DNA from 3 places in the Pseudomonas sp. BJa5 genome. Region 3 is predicted to be linked to each of the others. Evidence: predicted binding sites of a transcription regulator. Region 3 holds the regulator's gene; each other region holds the start of a gene.
What was found. The regulator sigma-54, encoded in region 3, starts transcription at its own class of promoters, with help from an activator protein. The targets are predictions, from matches to a motif close to ANTGGCATNNANNTTGCTNT.
Positions count from the first base shown of each region.

Region 1: flgB (flagellar basal body rod protein FlgB) is a predicted target of sigma-54. The motif match lies at 3,268-3,287, and genes of this name have one in related genera.
Region 2: nirB (nitrite reductase large subunit NirB) is a predicted target of sigma-54. The motif match lies at 2,185-2,204, and genes of this name have one in related genera.

Region 1 is NZ_JALRNG020000047.1:24,393-29,506, reverse strand. Features, by position in the region: gene M2D63_RS22475 (hypothetical protein) at 58-240, opposite strand; gene flgE (flagellar hook protein FlgE) at 313-1,632, opposite strand; gene flgD (flagellar hook assembly protein FlgD) at 1,660-2,352, opposite strand; gene flgC (flagellar basal body rod protein FlgC) at 2,366-2,809, opposite strand; gene flgB (flagellar basal body rod protein FlgB) at 2,813-3,220, opposite strand; gene cheR (protein-glutamate O-methyltransferase CheR) at 3,989-4,816, opposite strand; gene M2D63_RS22445 (chemotaxis protein CheV) at 4,868-5,114, opposite strand, start outside.
Region 2 is NZ_JALRNG020000003.1:98,342-103,455, forward strand. Features, by position in the region: gene nirB (nitrite reductase large subunit NirB) at 1-2,020, opposite strand, end outside; gene M2D63_RS02700 (bifunctional nitrate reductase/sulfite reductase flavoprotein subunit alpha) at 2,294-5,114, opposite strand, start outside.
Region 3 is NZ_JALRNG020000005.1:94,316-99,429, reverse strand. Features, by position in the region: gene rapZ (RNase adapter RapZ) at 1-259, opposite strand, end outside; gene ptsN (PTS IIA-like nitrogen regulatory protein PtsN) at 263-727, opposite strand; gene hpf (ribosome hibernation-promoting factor, HPF/YfiA family) at 740-1,048, opposite strand; gene M2D63_RS04410 (RNA polymerase factor sigma-54) at 1,129-2,622, opposite strand; gene lptB (LPS export ABC transporter ATP-binding protein) at 2,802-3,527, opposite strand; gene lptA (lipopolysaccharide transport periplasmic protein LptA) at 3,528-4,052, opposite strand; gene lptC (LPS export ABC transporter periplasmic protein LptC) at 4,039-4,611, opposite strand; gene M2D63_RS04390 (HAD family hydrolase) at 4,620-5,114, opposite strand, start outside.

The sequences.
Region 1 (5,114 bases), on a different contig from region 3:
TCGAAGGCCAACCGTCAGTTTGTCGGCGAACTCTTGCCGCCCGCGGCAAGGCGACCTTCAGTAGCGGCGGCAACCGGCATTGTCATAGGGCCCGGAATGCCGCACCCAGCCCTCGCCCGGATCGACCTGGGCACACAGGTAGCGCCCGGTGACCTTGCTCTGCCACTGGTACCAGGGCGCCGGCGCCGCCTGGGCGACAGACCACAGCACCAGCGCTGTAATCACTGCCAATCGCTTCATCCGCCCTCCTCGTCTATCGCTCAGCCGATAAAAAAAGCCCCTGCAAGCAGGGGCTCGGTACACCATCGAGCATCAGGTCATCTGGATGATGGTCTGCATGATGGTGCTTTCGGTGGAGATGGTCTTGGCGTTCGCCTGGTAGTTGCTCTGCGCCTTGATCAGGTTGACCAGCTCACCGGTCAGGTCGACGTTGGAGTCTTCCAGGGAGCCGCCATAGATCTTGCCGAGGGTGCCGGTGTCCGGCTCGCCGACCACCGGCACGCCGGAGGCGTAGGTTTCCTGCCAGCTGGTGCCACCCACTGGCTGCAAGCCCTGGACGTTGGCGAAGTTGGCGATGGCCACCTGGCCGATCACCTTGTCCTGGCCGTTGGTGAAGTTGGCGAACAGGTTGCCGCTCTGGTCGACCGTCAGGCCGCTGAGCTCGCCGGTGGCGTAGCCGTCCTGGTTCTTGGCGGTGGTGGCGGAGGCGGCGTTGTACTGGGTGGTCGCCAGCATGTCGAGGGCGACGCCACCGGCACGGGCGACGGCGCCATTGGAGACCCAGTTGCCCGCCGCGTTTTTCTCGGCCGGCACCCAGTTGTCGATCTGGAACGACTTGTCGGCACCGATGGTCAGCCCGCCCGCCACCGGCCCTGCAGTCATCGCGGCAGTGTCGAGGGTGCCGTCGGACTTGAACGGCAGTTTGTTGACCATCGGGGTGGTCAGGGTCGGGTCCGCCGGGTTGCGGCCGTCGATGGTGCTGTACATGGTCCAGGAGTTGGTGCCGGCATCCTTGACGAAGTACTGGTTCAGCTGGTGGGCGTTGCCCTGGCTGTCGTACACATCGGTGTTGAAGGTGTAGTTGTAGGTGGCAACGTTCGACGGATCGAACGGAGTAACCTTGGGCTCGGCGGCGCTGGAGTTGAGGTTGACCGTCTCGGAGATGCGCGAGGTCGGACGCGGCTCCAGGTTGGAGGTGTCGATCTTGAGATCGGTCATCACGCCCTTGACCAGCTTGCCATCGGCATCCACGCCATAACCTTGCAGGTTGGAGCCCTGGGCGTTGACGATGTAGCCGGCCTTGTCGCTGTAGAAGGCACCGGCACGGGTGTAGATCTTCGAACCGTTGTCATTCATGGCGAAGAAGCCGTTGCCGTCGATGGCCAGGTCCAGGCTCTGGCCGGTACCGGTGAAATTGCCCTGGGTGAACATCTGCGACACGGCGGCGGTGGTCACACCACTGCCCACTGCGGTCTTGCCGCTGGTGCCACGGATCGACGACGCATACTGATCGGCGAACTCGGCACGGGAGGTTTTGAAGCCGGTGGTGGCAACGTTGGCGATGTTGTTGCCGGTGACATTCAGGGCCTTGTTTGCTGCATACAGGCCGCTCAGGCCGATATTGAAAGACATGTGCTCACTCCTGCCGTGTTATCGGCCCTAGATTCCAATGGATTGAATTTTCGACAGCCCGATGCTGCCGAGGCCGGCCAGGTTCAGCATCATTTCCGAACCGTTGCTGCCCATGGTCACGCTGCTGACCGAGGCCGGCAGGTTGGTCGTCATGGTCGTGGCCACCCCTTCGATGGTGCCCGAGGCCTTGAAGCTGTAGGTGCCGGCAGGTGCTACCGCGCCGTCGCTGTCCTTGCCATCCCAGGTGAAGTCCACCCGGCCACCCTTCTGGCTACCCAGGTCGAGGGTGCGCACCAGCTCGCCATCACTGTCGTAGATGCCCACCGTGGTCGCGGTGCTGGACGAGGTCAGGTTGACCGAGCCGCGCATTTCCTTGCTGGTATCGACGACCGCTTTGTCGGTCTGCACCACCACATTGCGCCCGACCAGCGAAGAGGCCTGCAGGGCAACGGACGAGAGAAACGCCCCGCCAATGTTGGCCACCGAGTCATTGAGCGTCTGGATGCCTTCCAGGCTGCTGAACTGCGCCAGCTGCGCCACGAACTCGCCGTTCTCCTGCGGGTCGAGCGGATTCTGGTTTTTCATCTGGGTGACCAGCAATTGCAGGAACGCATCCTTGCCCAGGGCGCTGCCTGCGGTGCCGGTCTTACTGTTGCCGCTGGTTTCCGGCTTCTGCAGCGATTGCAGTACCGAGCTGGAAACGGAATCTGTCGTACTCATTCCAATGCCCCTATCACTGACCCAGGGTCAGCACTTTCTGCATCATGGTCTTGGCCGTGTTCATCAGCTCGGCGTTGGTCTGGAACGAGCGGCTGGCCGAGATCATGTCGGCCATTTCCTCGACCACATTGACGTTCGGGTAATAGACGTAGCCGTCCTTGTTCGCCGCCGGATGATCGGGCTCGTAGCGCGCTTCCAGGTTGCTCTGGTCCTCGACCACGCCGAGCACCTGCACGCCCTGGCCGGCATTGTCCTGGTCCTGGAACAGCGACTGGCTGACGCCGGTCTGGGCCTGCTGGAAGGTGGTGGCGAACACCGGGTGGCGGGCACGGTAGGTCTGGTCGATGCTCGACGACACGGTCTCGGCGTTGGCGATGTTCGAAGCGACGGTATTCAGGCGCGTGGTCTGCGCGCTCATGCCGCTACCGGCAATGTTGAAGACACTGGCGAGGGACATGACTTACTCTCCGCGCAGGGCCGAAACCAGCCCTTTGAATTTACTGTTGAGCAGCGTGAAGCTGGCCTGGAAGCCCACGGCGTTTTCCGCGTAGCTGGATTGTTCGAGCTGGGCATCGACGGTGTTCTGGTCGATCGAAGGCTGCATCGGCGTGCGGTACTGCAGGGTGTCGTCAGCCATGGTCAGGCCTTCGGCCTCGATGTGCCGGGTGTTGGTCCGGTCCAGGGCGAAGCGACCGCTCTTGGCCTTTTCGCTCTCGGCAGCCAGCACCGAGGAGAAGTCCATGTCCCGCGCCTTGTAGTTGGGCGTGTCGGCGTTGGCGATGTTGTTGGCCAGCACTTCGGCACGCTGGGCGCGAAAGCCCAGTGCCTTTTCGTGAATGCCGAGCGCTTTGTCGAAGCTGATGCTCATGTCGGGGAAACCTTCGAAGGTTGACCGGATAATTCGTAGGCAGTGACATAGCAAGAGCCATGCCAAAAAACAAAGCCCCGTATTTACGGGGCTTTGACGACATTTCATCAGTGGCAATGCCAGAAAAGCGGCAAGGGTATTCCGCCTGGCGCCGGCAAAGCGGCAATTTGGCGGCGCCCAAAACGTAGGAGCGGGCTTGCAGGGTAGCTGTGGGAGCTGCCGCCAGGCTGCGATCGGCCGCGTAGCGGTCGTAGAATCCGACGACTCGGTTCATCAGGCCAGCCGAGGCAGCTGGATTGCGACTGCTGTGCAGTCGATCGCAGGCTTCGCCAGCTCCCACAGGTTCAACTGCTCACCCTCTGTAGCCGCTGCCGCCAGGCTGCGATCGGCCGCGTAGCGGTCGTAGAATCCGACGACCCGGTGCATCAGGCCAACCGAGGCAGCTGGATTGCGACTGCTGTGCAGTCGATCGCAGGCTTCGCCAGCTCCCACAGGTTCAACTGCTCACCCTCTGTAGCCGCAGCCTCGTTCCTCGGCAGCGGCTACACCAAATTTGGCGGCGCCCAGGGCCGCTCCTGCACAGTCGTCATACGATTGCATGGGTACCTGTGGGAGCTGCCGCCAGGCTGCGATCGGCCGCGTAGCGGTCGTAGAATCCGATGACCCGGTGCATCAAGCCTGCCGAGGCGCCCGGATTGCGACTGCTGCGCTGTCGATCGCAGGCTTCGCCAGCTCCCACAAGACAGCCGCTCCAACGCGCAGTGCGTTTTACTTGGCTTGGTAGATGATGCCCGGGCTGCACTGAACCATCTGGTAGTGGTCAGGCAGACCATTGAGCGCCTCGGAAGCGCCCAGGAACAGATAGCCACCCGGCTTCAAGGTGCTGTGGATGCGCATCAGGATGTCCTTCTTGACCTGGGCCGAGAAGTAGATCAGCACGTTGCGGCAGAACACGATGTCGAACTTGCCCAGACTGGCGTAGCTGTCGAGCAGGTTGAAGGAGCGAAACTCCACGCGACTGCGGATCGGCGCCTTGACCGCCCAGCGCCCCGGCGCCTTGACATCGAAATAACGCTGCAGGCGCTCCTGGGACAGGCCGCGGGCAATGGCCAGGCTGTCGTACTCGCCGGTGCGGCAATTGTTGAGCATCGACCCGGACAAGTCGGTGGCAACGATCTGCGCGCCCATCTTCAACTGACCGATATTGCTGCGCTCGAACTCGTCGATGGCCATGGAGATCGAGTACGGTTCCTGCCCCGAGGAACAGGCGGCCGACCAGATGCGCAAACGCTGCCCCGGGTTGGCCTTGATCTGCTCGGGCAACACCTTGTTCTTGAGCACCTCGAACGGATAGGTGTCGCGAAACCACAGGGTCTCGTTGGTGGTCATGGCATCCACCACCTGCTCGCGCAGACCGCTGCGTGGCTGGCCCTGGATACGCTGCACCAGCTCGCTCAGGGACTTGATGCCCTGTTGCTCCATCAGCTTGTTGAGACGGCTGGAGACCAGGTACTGCTTATTTTCGCCCAGCAGGATGCCACAGGCTTTTTCCAGGAAGACCCGGAACTGTTCGAAATCCAAATTACCCGTAGACAATGATGCCGCCTCTTAAATCGTGTGAACCACCAGGGGCCATGCCCCTGGCCGTTAATGCGTGGCCTTGATGCGGTCGACGACGCGCTGGGCGAGGTCGTCCGGCTTGAACTTGGCGAGGAAGTCATCCGCCCCGACCTTCTTGACCATCGCCTGGTTGAACACCCCGGACAGCGAAGTATGCAGGATGATGTGCAGGTTTTGCATGCGCGGGTCGCTGCGGATCTCGGCGGTCAGGGTGTAGCCGTCCATCTCCGGCATCTCGATGTCGGAGATCATCATCAGGAACTCCTCCTCCGGC
Region 2 (5,114 bases), on a different contig from region 3:
GCAGGCCCTTGTAGCGGTCTTCCAGGGTCAGGGCCATCTGCACGCTGTCCTGCACGCCATAGCGGCACCAGGTGCTGCCGACGCAGGATTTGACCGTGCGCGTGGACTTGCCATAGGCGTGGCCGGTTTCGAAGCCGGCCTCGATCAGTTCGCCCCAGATGGCCGGCAACTCGTGCAGCTGGGCGCCGAACAGATCGATGCGCTGGCCGCCGGTGATCTTGGTGTAGAGGTCGTATTTTTTCGCCACCTGGCCGATGACGATCAGTTTGTCCGGGGTGATCTCGCCACCGGGGATGCGCGGCACCACCGAATAGGTACCGTTCTTCTGCATGTTGGCCATGAAGGTGTCGTTGGTGTCCTGCAGCGGCACCAGCGACGGGTCCATGATCGGCTGGTTCCAGCAGGACGCCAGGATCGAGCCGACGGTGGGTTTGCAGATGTCGCAGCCGACGTGGCCGCGGCCATGTTTGGCGAGCATCTCGTCGAAGCTCTGGATGCCCTCGACCCGCACCAGCGCATAGAGCTCCTGGCGGGTGTAGGCGAAGTGCTCGCACAGGCTCTTGTCGACGCTGACACCCCGGGCGATCAGCTCATGCTCGAACACCTGCTTGAGCAAGGCCGCACACCCGCCGCAGCCGGTGCAGGCCTTGGTCTGCTGCTTGAGCTCGCCAAGCTCGCCACAGCCATTGTCGATGGCCTTGCAGATCGCACCCTTGCTGACGTTATGGCACGAGCAGATGGTCGCGCTGTCGGGCAGGGCATCGGCGCCCAGGGTCGGGGCGCCGCCGGTTTGCGGCAGGATCAGCGCCGCCGGGTCGGCGGGCAGGGCAATGCCGTTCTGCACGTACTGCAGCAGGGTGTCGTAGTAGCTGTTGTCGCCCACCAGCACCGCCCCCAGCACCTGTTTGCCACTGGCATCGACCACCAGGCGCCGGTAGGCCGAACCTGCCTCGTCGATAAAGCGGTAGCTGCGCGCACCGGGCGTGGCGCCATGGGCATCGCCGATGGAGCCGACATCGACACCCAGCAGCTTGAGCTTGGTCGACATGTCGGCGCCGGTGAAGCTGGCGGCTTCACTGCCTGCCAGCGCCGCCGCGACGTTGCGCGCCATGCTGTAGCCCGGCGCCACCAGGCCGAACACGCTGCCATTCCACGAGGCGCATTCGCCGATGGCGAAGATCTGCGGGTCGCTGGTGCGGCAGGCGCTGTCGATCACCACGCCACCACGGGCAGCGACCTCCAGGCCGCTGCTGCGGCCCAGGGCATCCTGCGGACGAATGCCGGCGGAAAAGACGATCAGGTCGGTTTCGAGGAACTCGCCGCCGTCGAAGTTCATCCGGTAGCGATAGTCTTCGCCGGCAACCACCGACTGGGTCGCCCGCGACAGGTGCACGCCCACCCCCAGCGCCTCGATCTGCGCCCGCAAGGCCGCGCCGCCCTCGGCATCCAGTTGCACCGGCATCAAGCGCGGGGCGAACTCCACCACATGGGCTTCCAGGCCCAGGGACTTGAGGGCGTTGGCCGCTTCCAGGCCCAGCAGGCCACCGCCGACCACCACGCCACGCCGGGCATCGGCCGCCGCTGCGCGGATGCCGTCGAGGTCGTCGAGGGTGCGATAGACCAGGCGCGAAGCACCTGCGCAGCCTTCGATCGGCGGCACGAAGGGGTAGGAACCGGTGGCCAGGATCAACTGGTCATAGGCATAACGACCGGCCGGGGTAACCACCTCGCGGCGTTCGCGGTCGATCTCCAGCACGGCCTCGTCCAGGTGCAGGGCAATGCCGTGCTCGGCGTACTGGCCCGCAGCGCCCATTGCCAGGGTTTCGGCATCGCTGCCACTGAAGTATTCCGACAGGTGCACCCGGTCATAGGCGCGTTGACGCTCCTCGCCGAACACCCGCAGTTCGAAGCGACCCAGGGCGCCCTGTTCGATCAACTGCTCGACGCAGTGATGCCCCACCATGCCGTTGCCGACGATGATCAGTTTTTCCCGCGGGATGATGGTCGTTGCTGCATTCATACCTGATCCTCACTCAAGGCCATTCACGGTGGCTGTGCTGCAGGGGCGAACCCCGAAAAACAAAAAAGGCGCCTGGAGCCGAAGCTCCAGGCGCCTTTGCCTGGTCGTTTTATGTAGTTCCAGTGCGGATCGCCATTGACCCGCGAGAACGTTGTACTATTGCAAAAGCAGGTAGCGTGCCAACTGCCAAAATCCGCCTTTTCAAGGCCTGAACGCCGCTGATCGCAGCAGATTTCGACCCAGGCTGGTGCAGCCCTCCCCCTTATGGGGCATTCAATACACGTCGCGCAGGTAGCGTTTGCTGCGGCTCAGTTCGCTGACATAGGCCTCTGCCTGTTCAATACTCAGCGCGCCGTGCTCGCGTACCACTTGTTTGAGCGCTGCATCGACGTCACGGGCCATGCGCTCGGCATCGCCACAGACATAGAAGTGACCGCCCTCCTCCAGCCAGCGCCAGAGTTCGGCGCCTTGCTCGAGCATGCGCTGCTGGACGTAGATCTTTTCGGCCTGGTCCCGGGAGAACGCGGTATCCAGCCGGGTCAGGTGGCCGTCGCGCTGCCAGGCCAGCAGTTCGTCGCGGTAATAGAAATCGCTGGCCGCCTTCTGCTCACCGAACAACAGCCAGTTGCGCCCCGTGGCGCCGGTGGCCTGACGCTCCTGGAGAAAGGCGCGAAACGGCGCGACGCCGGTGCCGGGGCCGACCATGATCACTGGTGCGCTGCTGTCCTCCGGCAAGCGAAAGTGGCTGGTCGGCTGGGTGAAGATCCTCACCTTGTCCTCGCCCACCCGATCAGCCAGATAGGTCGAGCACACACCCTTGCGTGCGCCATAGCGAACGGTGGAAACGGTCAGGTGAACCTGTCCGGGATGCTGCTTGGGGCTGGAGCTGATCGAGTACAGACGCGGCTGCAGCGGTTTGAGCAGGCCGAGCCAGGTGTCCAGGTCCAGCTGCGGATCGAACGCATGGACCAGGTCGATCAGTTGCTTGCCCCACAGCCAGTCCTTGAGCGCGGCCTTGTTCTCGGGTTTGAGCAGGTCCGCCAGCGATGAGTGACTGCTGTGCCGGGCAAAGGTTTCGAGCATCTTCGGGCTGATCCGGGCAATCTCCAGATACCCGGCCAGCGCTTCGCCCAGAGGCATGTCGGCCTGGCCCTTGAGGCTGACCGACTGCCTTGCGTCGAGTCGGGTCGCTGTCAGCCATTCATCCACCAGTGCCGGGCAGTTGCGCGGCCACACGCCCAGGGCGTCACCGGCCTGGTAGCTCAAGCCGCTGTCGGCCAGATCGAATACCAGTTGCCGGGTTTCCTTGGTCGCACCGGGGCTGTTGAGCAAACGGTTGTCGAGCAGGCGTGCCGGCAAGGGTTGCTGCTTGCTGAAGCGGGTCGCTGCAGATGCTGCCGTGGTCACTGGTTCAGGCGTACTGCCGAGTTTGTCGAGCAAAGCGTTCAGCCACTGCCCGGCCGGCTCGTCGAAGTCCCCCTCACAATCGACTCGCTCCAGCAGACGTTGGGCACCCAGCTCAGCCAGGCGCTGGTCGAGCTTGCGGCCAAAGCCACAGAACTGTTCGTAACTGGAGTCGCCCAGCGCCAGTACGGCATAGGGCAAGCCGGCGCAACGGCTGGCCTGCTCACCGTGCAGGCTTTGCCAGAAGGCCGCGCCGCTGTCCGGCGCATCGCCGTCGCCAAAGGTGCTGGCGATCAGCAACAGGCTGGCGGCACCGTCCAGTTGCGCCATGGCCACCTCCTCCATGCAGCTCAGTTGCACGGCAAGACCGGCCTGGCGCAGACGCTCGGCGCAGTGTTCGGCCAGGGCCTGGCCATTGCCGGTCTGCGAAGCCCAGAGCAGCAGATGCCGGGCTTGCTCCGGCGCATTCAGCGGCAACGCCTGGGGCTGGGCACTGCGTGAGTACAACCCGGCCAGCAGGCCGTCGACCAACAAGCGCCGCGCGGGCGCCAGCGGAGCACTGGCCGGCAGGGTTGGTACACCGTCGAGCCGGGCCTGCGCGCTACGCAGGCCGAGGACGAAGCCCTGCATGTACTGTTGTTCGTCTTCGGCCAGGGCCAGTTCAACCCGGGGGTCCAGGCCGAGCAGGCGGCTCAGGGTGTCGGTGGGCATGGCAGACTGCTCCTGGTCGATCGGGGTGGCAGGAATACGTTCACCAGCGACCCGCTCCAGGGTCACCGCGCAATACTTGAACGCCGGTTGTAGCGACACGGGATCGACTGCGTCGCTGGTGACGGCGTTGACCGCCAGGTTGTCGCCATAGACATCGTTCCAGTGAAACGGCGCAAAGCAGTTGCCCGGCAGCACCCGCGTGGTGATCCGCGCCGGCAGCAGCGCTTTTCCACGTCGCGAACTCACCTGGACCTGGTCCATCTCGGCGATGCCCAGGCGTGTAGCATCCTCGGGATGAATCTCCAGGAACGGGCCGGGATCGAGCTTGTTCAGAGTCGCCACCTTGCCGGTCTTGGTCAGGGTGTGCCATTGGTGCTGGACCCGGCCGGTGTTCAGCACCAAGGGAAAGGCATCGTCCGGCTGCTCGGCCGGCGGCAGCCAGGGCCGGGCGAAAAAGCGCGCCTTGCCGTTGGCCGTGGGGAAGGCGATGGCCGGCACCTGGCCTTGCTCGTCACGGAACAGGGCCTGGCTGAGGCCGTCGTTGCGATAGCGCAACGGGCTACGCGGATTGTCACGTTGCGGCTGGCACGGCCACTGTTGAGGTGCCTGACGCAAACCGCTGTAGCTGACACCGCGCAGGTCGTAACCGGTGGCCGGGTTCCAGGCCTGGCGGATTTCCTCGAACACCGCCTCGGCATCGGCATAGCTGAAGGCCTCGGCGTAGCCCATCGCACAGGCGATACGGGCGATGATCTGCCAGTCGGGCAGGCTGTCGCCGGGCGGATCGATCGCCTTGCTCATCAGGGTCAGGTTGCGCTCGGAGTTGATCATCACGCCCTCGCCCTCGGCCCACAGTGCGGCGGGTAGGAGGATGTCGGCGTAGCGGTTGGTCTCGGTGTCGAGGAAGGCATCCTGGGTGATCACCAGCTCCGCCGCCTGCAGGCCGTCGATCACCTGCTGGCGGTTGGCAACGCTGGCC
Region 3 (5,114 bases):
CGTCACACTGGATATGCCGGCTGCGAGCGTCTTCAAGCAGTTCGGGAAAACGAATCAGGTGGCTGGGCAGGTTGCGCGCATCGATCGATACGGCGACCTTGGGTTGCATCAGCTCGGTATTGATCAGCGCGTTTTCGGCCAACTGCGGCAGCAACCCGGCAGGCAGGTTGTCGATGCAGTAAAAGCCGTTGTCCTCCAGTACCGCGAGGGCGGTGCTCTTGCCGGAGCCGGAGCGACCGCTGACGATGATCAGGCGCATGGGTCAGTGCTCGTTCTGTACGTCCAGGACGACCTGGTACAGCGCTTCACTGCTGCCGGCGGCCCGCAAGCGCTCACGAACGTCTTTGCGGTCGAGCATGCTGGCGATCTGGCGCAGCAGTTCCAGGTGTGCATCGGTGGCCGCTTCCGGAACCAGCAGGACAAACAGCAGGTCGACCGGGGCGCCGTCGATGGCATCGTAATCAATAGGGGCATCCAGGTGCAGCAGGGCGCTTACCGGCGCCATGCAGCCCTCGAGCCGGCAGTGGGGAATGGCAATGCCATTGCCGAAGCCGGTGGAACCCAGTTTTTCGCGAGCGACCAGCTTCTCGAAGACGTCTTGCATCTCCAGTTCGGGCACTTGCTCGGCGATCACGTTGGCGACCTTTTCCAGGGCGCGCTTTTTACTGCCTCCCGGCACGTTCACCAGGGAACGGCCGGGGGTCAGGATGGTTTCAAGTCGGATCATGGATGAGGGGGATCAGCGGGCTGCTGCACCTTGCAGCAGGCTCTGCTGTTTTTCCTTGTGTTTTTTCAGTTGGCGGTCGAGCTTGTCGGTCAAGGCGTCGATCGCTGCATACATGTCTGCGTGTTCGGCATTTGCAACCACTTCGCCGCCGGGAATGAACAGCGTCGCTTCGATTTTCTGCTGCAATTTCTCGACCTTCATGATCACCGTCACGTTGGTAATCCTGTCGAAGTGCCCTTCCAGCCGTTTCAGTTTCTGTTCGACGTACTCGCGCAGCGGTTGGGTGACTTCTACATGCTGTCCACTGATATTGACTTGCATACAGCTTCTCCTTTTGTTGCCCGTGCATAAAGAGGCAGGTATTGCGCCTGCCACTGAACTGCTGTGGCACATCTCAGGGGCTACATCAGTCGCTTGCGCTCGCTCGACGGTGCGATGCCGAGGGACTCGCGGTACTTGGCGACGGTGCGACGGGCTACCTGAATGCCTTGTGCCTCCAGTAAACCAGCGATCTTGCTGTCACTCAATGGCTTTTTCTGATTTTCCGCTGCAACCAGTTTTTTGATGATCGCGCGGATCGCCGTGGACGAGCATTCACCGCCCTCGGAGGTGCTGACGTGGCTGGAGAAAAAGTACTTCAGCTCGTAGATGCCCCGCGGGGTGTGCATGTATTTCTGGGTGGTTACCCGGGAAATGGTCGACTCGTGCATGCCCACCGCTTCGGCGATGTCGTGCAGCACCAGCGGCTTCATCGCTTCGTCACCATGGTCGAGGAAGCCACGCTGGTGCTCGACGATCTGGGTGGCGACCTTCATCAGGGTCTCGTTGCGGCTCTGCAGGCTCTTGATGAACCAGCGGGCCTCTTGCAACTGGTTGCGCATGAAGGTGTTGTCGGCGCTGGTGTCGGCGCGCCGGACGAAACCTGCGTACTGCGGGTTGACCCGCAGGCGTGGAACGGCCTCCTGGTTCAGCTCGACCAGCCAGCGCTCGTTGTCCTTGCGCACGATCACGTCGGGAACCACGTATTCGGCTTCGGTGGACTCGATCTGCGAGCCCGGACGCGGGTTGAGGCTCTGGACCAGTTCGATGACCTGGCGCAGTTCGTCTTCCTTGAGCTTCATGCGACGCATCAGCTGGCTGTAATCGCGGCTGCCCAGCAGGTCGATGTAATCATTGACCAGGCGCTGGGCCTCGGCCATCCACGGCGTGCGGGCGGGCAGCTGGCGCAGTTGCAGCAGCAGGCATTCGCTGAGGTTGCGCGCGCCGATGCCGGCGGGCTCGAACTGCTGGATGCGGTGCAGGACGGCCTCGACTTCGTCCAGTTCGATATCCAGTTCAGGATCGAAGGATTCGCAGATTTCCTCGAGGGACTCGTCCAGGTAGCCCTGATTGTTGATGCAGTCGATCAGCGTCACGGCGATCAGCCGGTCGGTGTCGGACATCGGTGCCAGGTTCAACTGCCAGAGCAGGTGGCTCTGCAGGCTTTCGCCAGCCGAGGTACGGGTGGTGAAGTCCCACTCGTCATCGTCATTGCTGGGCAGGCTGCTGGCGCTGGTCTGGTAGATGTCTTCCCAGGCCGTGTCGACGGGCAGCTCGTTGGGAATGCGCTCGCTCCATTCGCCTTCGTCCAGGCTGTCCACGGTCGGCGTGGATTCCTGGAAGCTGGTGTCCTGGGTTTCGGCAACAGGCTTGCTTTCGGCGTTGTCGGCCATCGGGTCGCTGTTGTCGAAGTCGTCGCCATCTTCCTGGCGTTCGAGCATCGGGTTCGACTCCAGCGCTTCCTGGATTTCCTGCTGGAGGTCCAGGGTAGACAGCTGGAGCAGACGGATGGCCTGTTGCAACTGAGGAGTCATCGTCAGTTGCTGGCCCATTCTTAGGACGAGCGATGGTTTCATGGCAGGGGCTTAACACCTTTTTCGCCGGCGCACATGCGCCATCCACTACAAGGGCACCGAAGCGCCAACTTTAAGCAAATTATATGCCTGAAATTGGAGCGTTTGCCTAGGGTGCTGTAACAATTATGCCGTATGGAAACGGACCAGCAGCCTCCGGCAAACGCCGTGTCGCTTCGAACTTACAAGCGGAACTCGTGGCCCAGGTACACCTCTTTCACCAGGTCATTGGCCAGGATGGTCTCTGCATCGCCTTCGGCGATCAGCTGGCCATCGTTGACGATGTACGCGGTTTCGCAGATATCCAGGGTCTCACGGACGTTGTGGTCGGTGATCAGCACACCGATGCCCTTGGCCTTGAGGTGATGGATGATCTGCTTGATGTCGCCGACCGAGATCGGGTCGACACCGGCAAAGGGTTCGTCGAGCAGGATGAACTTCGGCGCGGTCGCCAGGGCGCGGGCGATTTCGACGCGGCGGCGTTCACCACCGGACAGGCTCATGCCGAGGTTGTCGCGAATGTGGCTGATATGGAATTCCTGCAGCAGGCTTTCCAGCTCCTTGCGTCGACCGGCGGCATCGAGGTCCTTGCGGGTCTCGAGGATCCCGAGGATGTTGTCGGCTACCGACAGCTTGCGAAAGATCGAGGCTTCCTGGGGCAGGTAGCCGATGCCGGCACGGGCGCGACCGTGCATCGGCTGGTGGCTGACATCCAGGTCGTCGATCAGGACGCGGCCCTGGTCGGCCTGGACCAGGCCGACGATCATGTAGAAACAGGTGGTCTTGCCGGCGCCGTTGGGGCCGAGCAGGCCGACGATCTGGCCGCTGTCGATGGACAGGCTGACGTCGCGAACCACTTGTCGGCTTTTGTAGCTCTTGGCCAGGTGCTGGGCTTTGAGGGTCGCCATTTACTCGGCCTTCTTCTTCGGCTGGATCACCATGTCGATGCGCTGACGTGGCGTGGCCACGTTGCCACCACGACCGGCGGTCGCCACCTGGGTCTTGGTGTTGTAGACGATCTTCTCGCCTTCGGTGGTGTTGCCTTCGTTCTCGACCTTGGCGCGGTCGGTGAGGATCACCATGTCTTTCTGCGCCTGGTACTGGATGGTCACCGCCCAGCCTTTCATCTTGTCGGGCTTGGCGGCGCTCTGTTGCTGCTCGAAGTAGGCGAGGTTGCCCACCGAGGTCACCACGTCGATGTCGCCGCTGGCGGCGCGGGTGATGGTCACGGTGTTGCCTTTGATCATCATCGAGCCCTGGGTGATGATCACATCGCCCTTGTAGGTGGCGACGCCTTGCTTGTCGTCCAGGTGCGCATCGTCGGCCTGGATACGGATAGGCTGGTCACGGTCAGTCGGCAGGGCCCAGGCGCTCGCGCTTCCCAGTGCTGCGCTCAGGCTGAGCAAAAAGGGGAGGGTTTTAACGAGCCTCATACTGTCCTCTTACGTTGGACAACAGGTCCATCCTGCCGTCTTTCAAATACGCCTTCATTCCCTTGCCCGTAGTCACGCCACCGGCGCCGTCGATTTTAACGGCTTGCTCGGTTTGCGCATATTGCTTCTGCGGGAACACCGTCATGCGGGTGGTGGTAATGATGGTAGTGCGGTTTTTTTCATCGGTGCGGGCGATCCGTACCGAGTCGATCAATTCCACTTCGCTGCCGTCCGGGTTGACTTCGCCCTTGTCGCTCTGCACGTGCCAGGGGTAGGTCGTGCCGCGGTACAGCTGCAGGTCCGGCTTGGTCAGCAGGGTAGTTTCACTGACCTTGAGGTGTTCGACCTTGTCAGCGGTCATCTCGTACTGCAGCTTGCCGTCGGGCAGGAACTGCACGCTGTGGGCATTGGTGGCGTAGTAGTCGATGGCATTTTCGTCGACACGGGCGACCGGCTTGTCGAGGAAGCTCTCGGGGCCGATGTTCCAGTAGCCGACGGCCACCAGCAAGGCGGCAATCACACTGAACAGCGCAATGGTGCGGATTTTTTTACTGAACATGTATCGCTCTACAGGTAGTGGGCGTTTGCCGCATCGAGATTGCCCTGGGCTTGCAGGATCAGCTCGCAGAATTCGCGGGCTGCGCCTTCGCCGCCGCGGGCCTTGGTGGTCCCGTGGGCATGCTCGCGGACAAAGGCTGCGGCATTGGCCACGGCCATTCCCAGGCCGACTCGACGAATCACCGGCAGGTCGGGCAGGTCGTCGCCCAGATAGGCGACCTGTTCATAGCTTAGGTTGAGCTGGCCGAGAAGTTCGTCCAGGACCACCAATTTATCTTCGCGCCCCTGGTACAAGTGGGGGATGCCGAGGTTCTTCGCCCGGCGTTCGACCACCGGGGTCTTGCGGCCACTGATGATCGCCGTGGTCACGCCCGAGGCCATGAGCATCTTGATGCCCTGGCCGTCGAGGGTGTTGAAGGTCTTGAATTCGCTGCCGTCTTCGAGGAAGTACAGGCGACCGTCGGTCAGCACACCGTCCACATCGAACACGGCAAGTTTGATGGC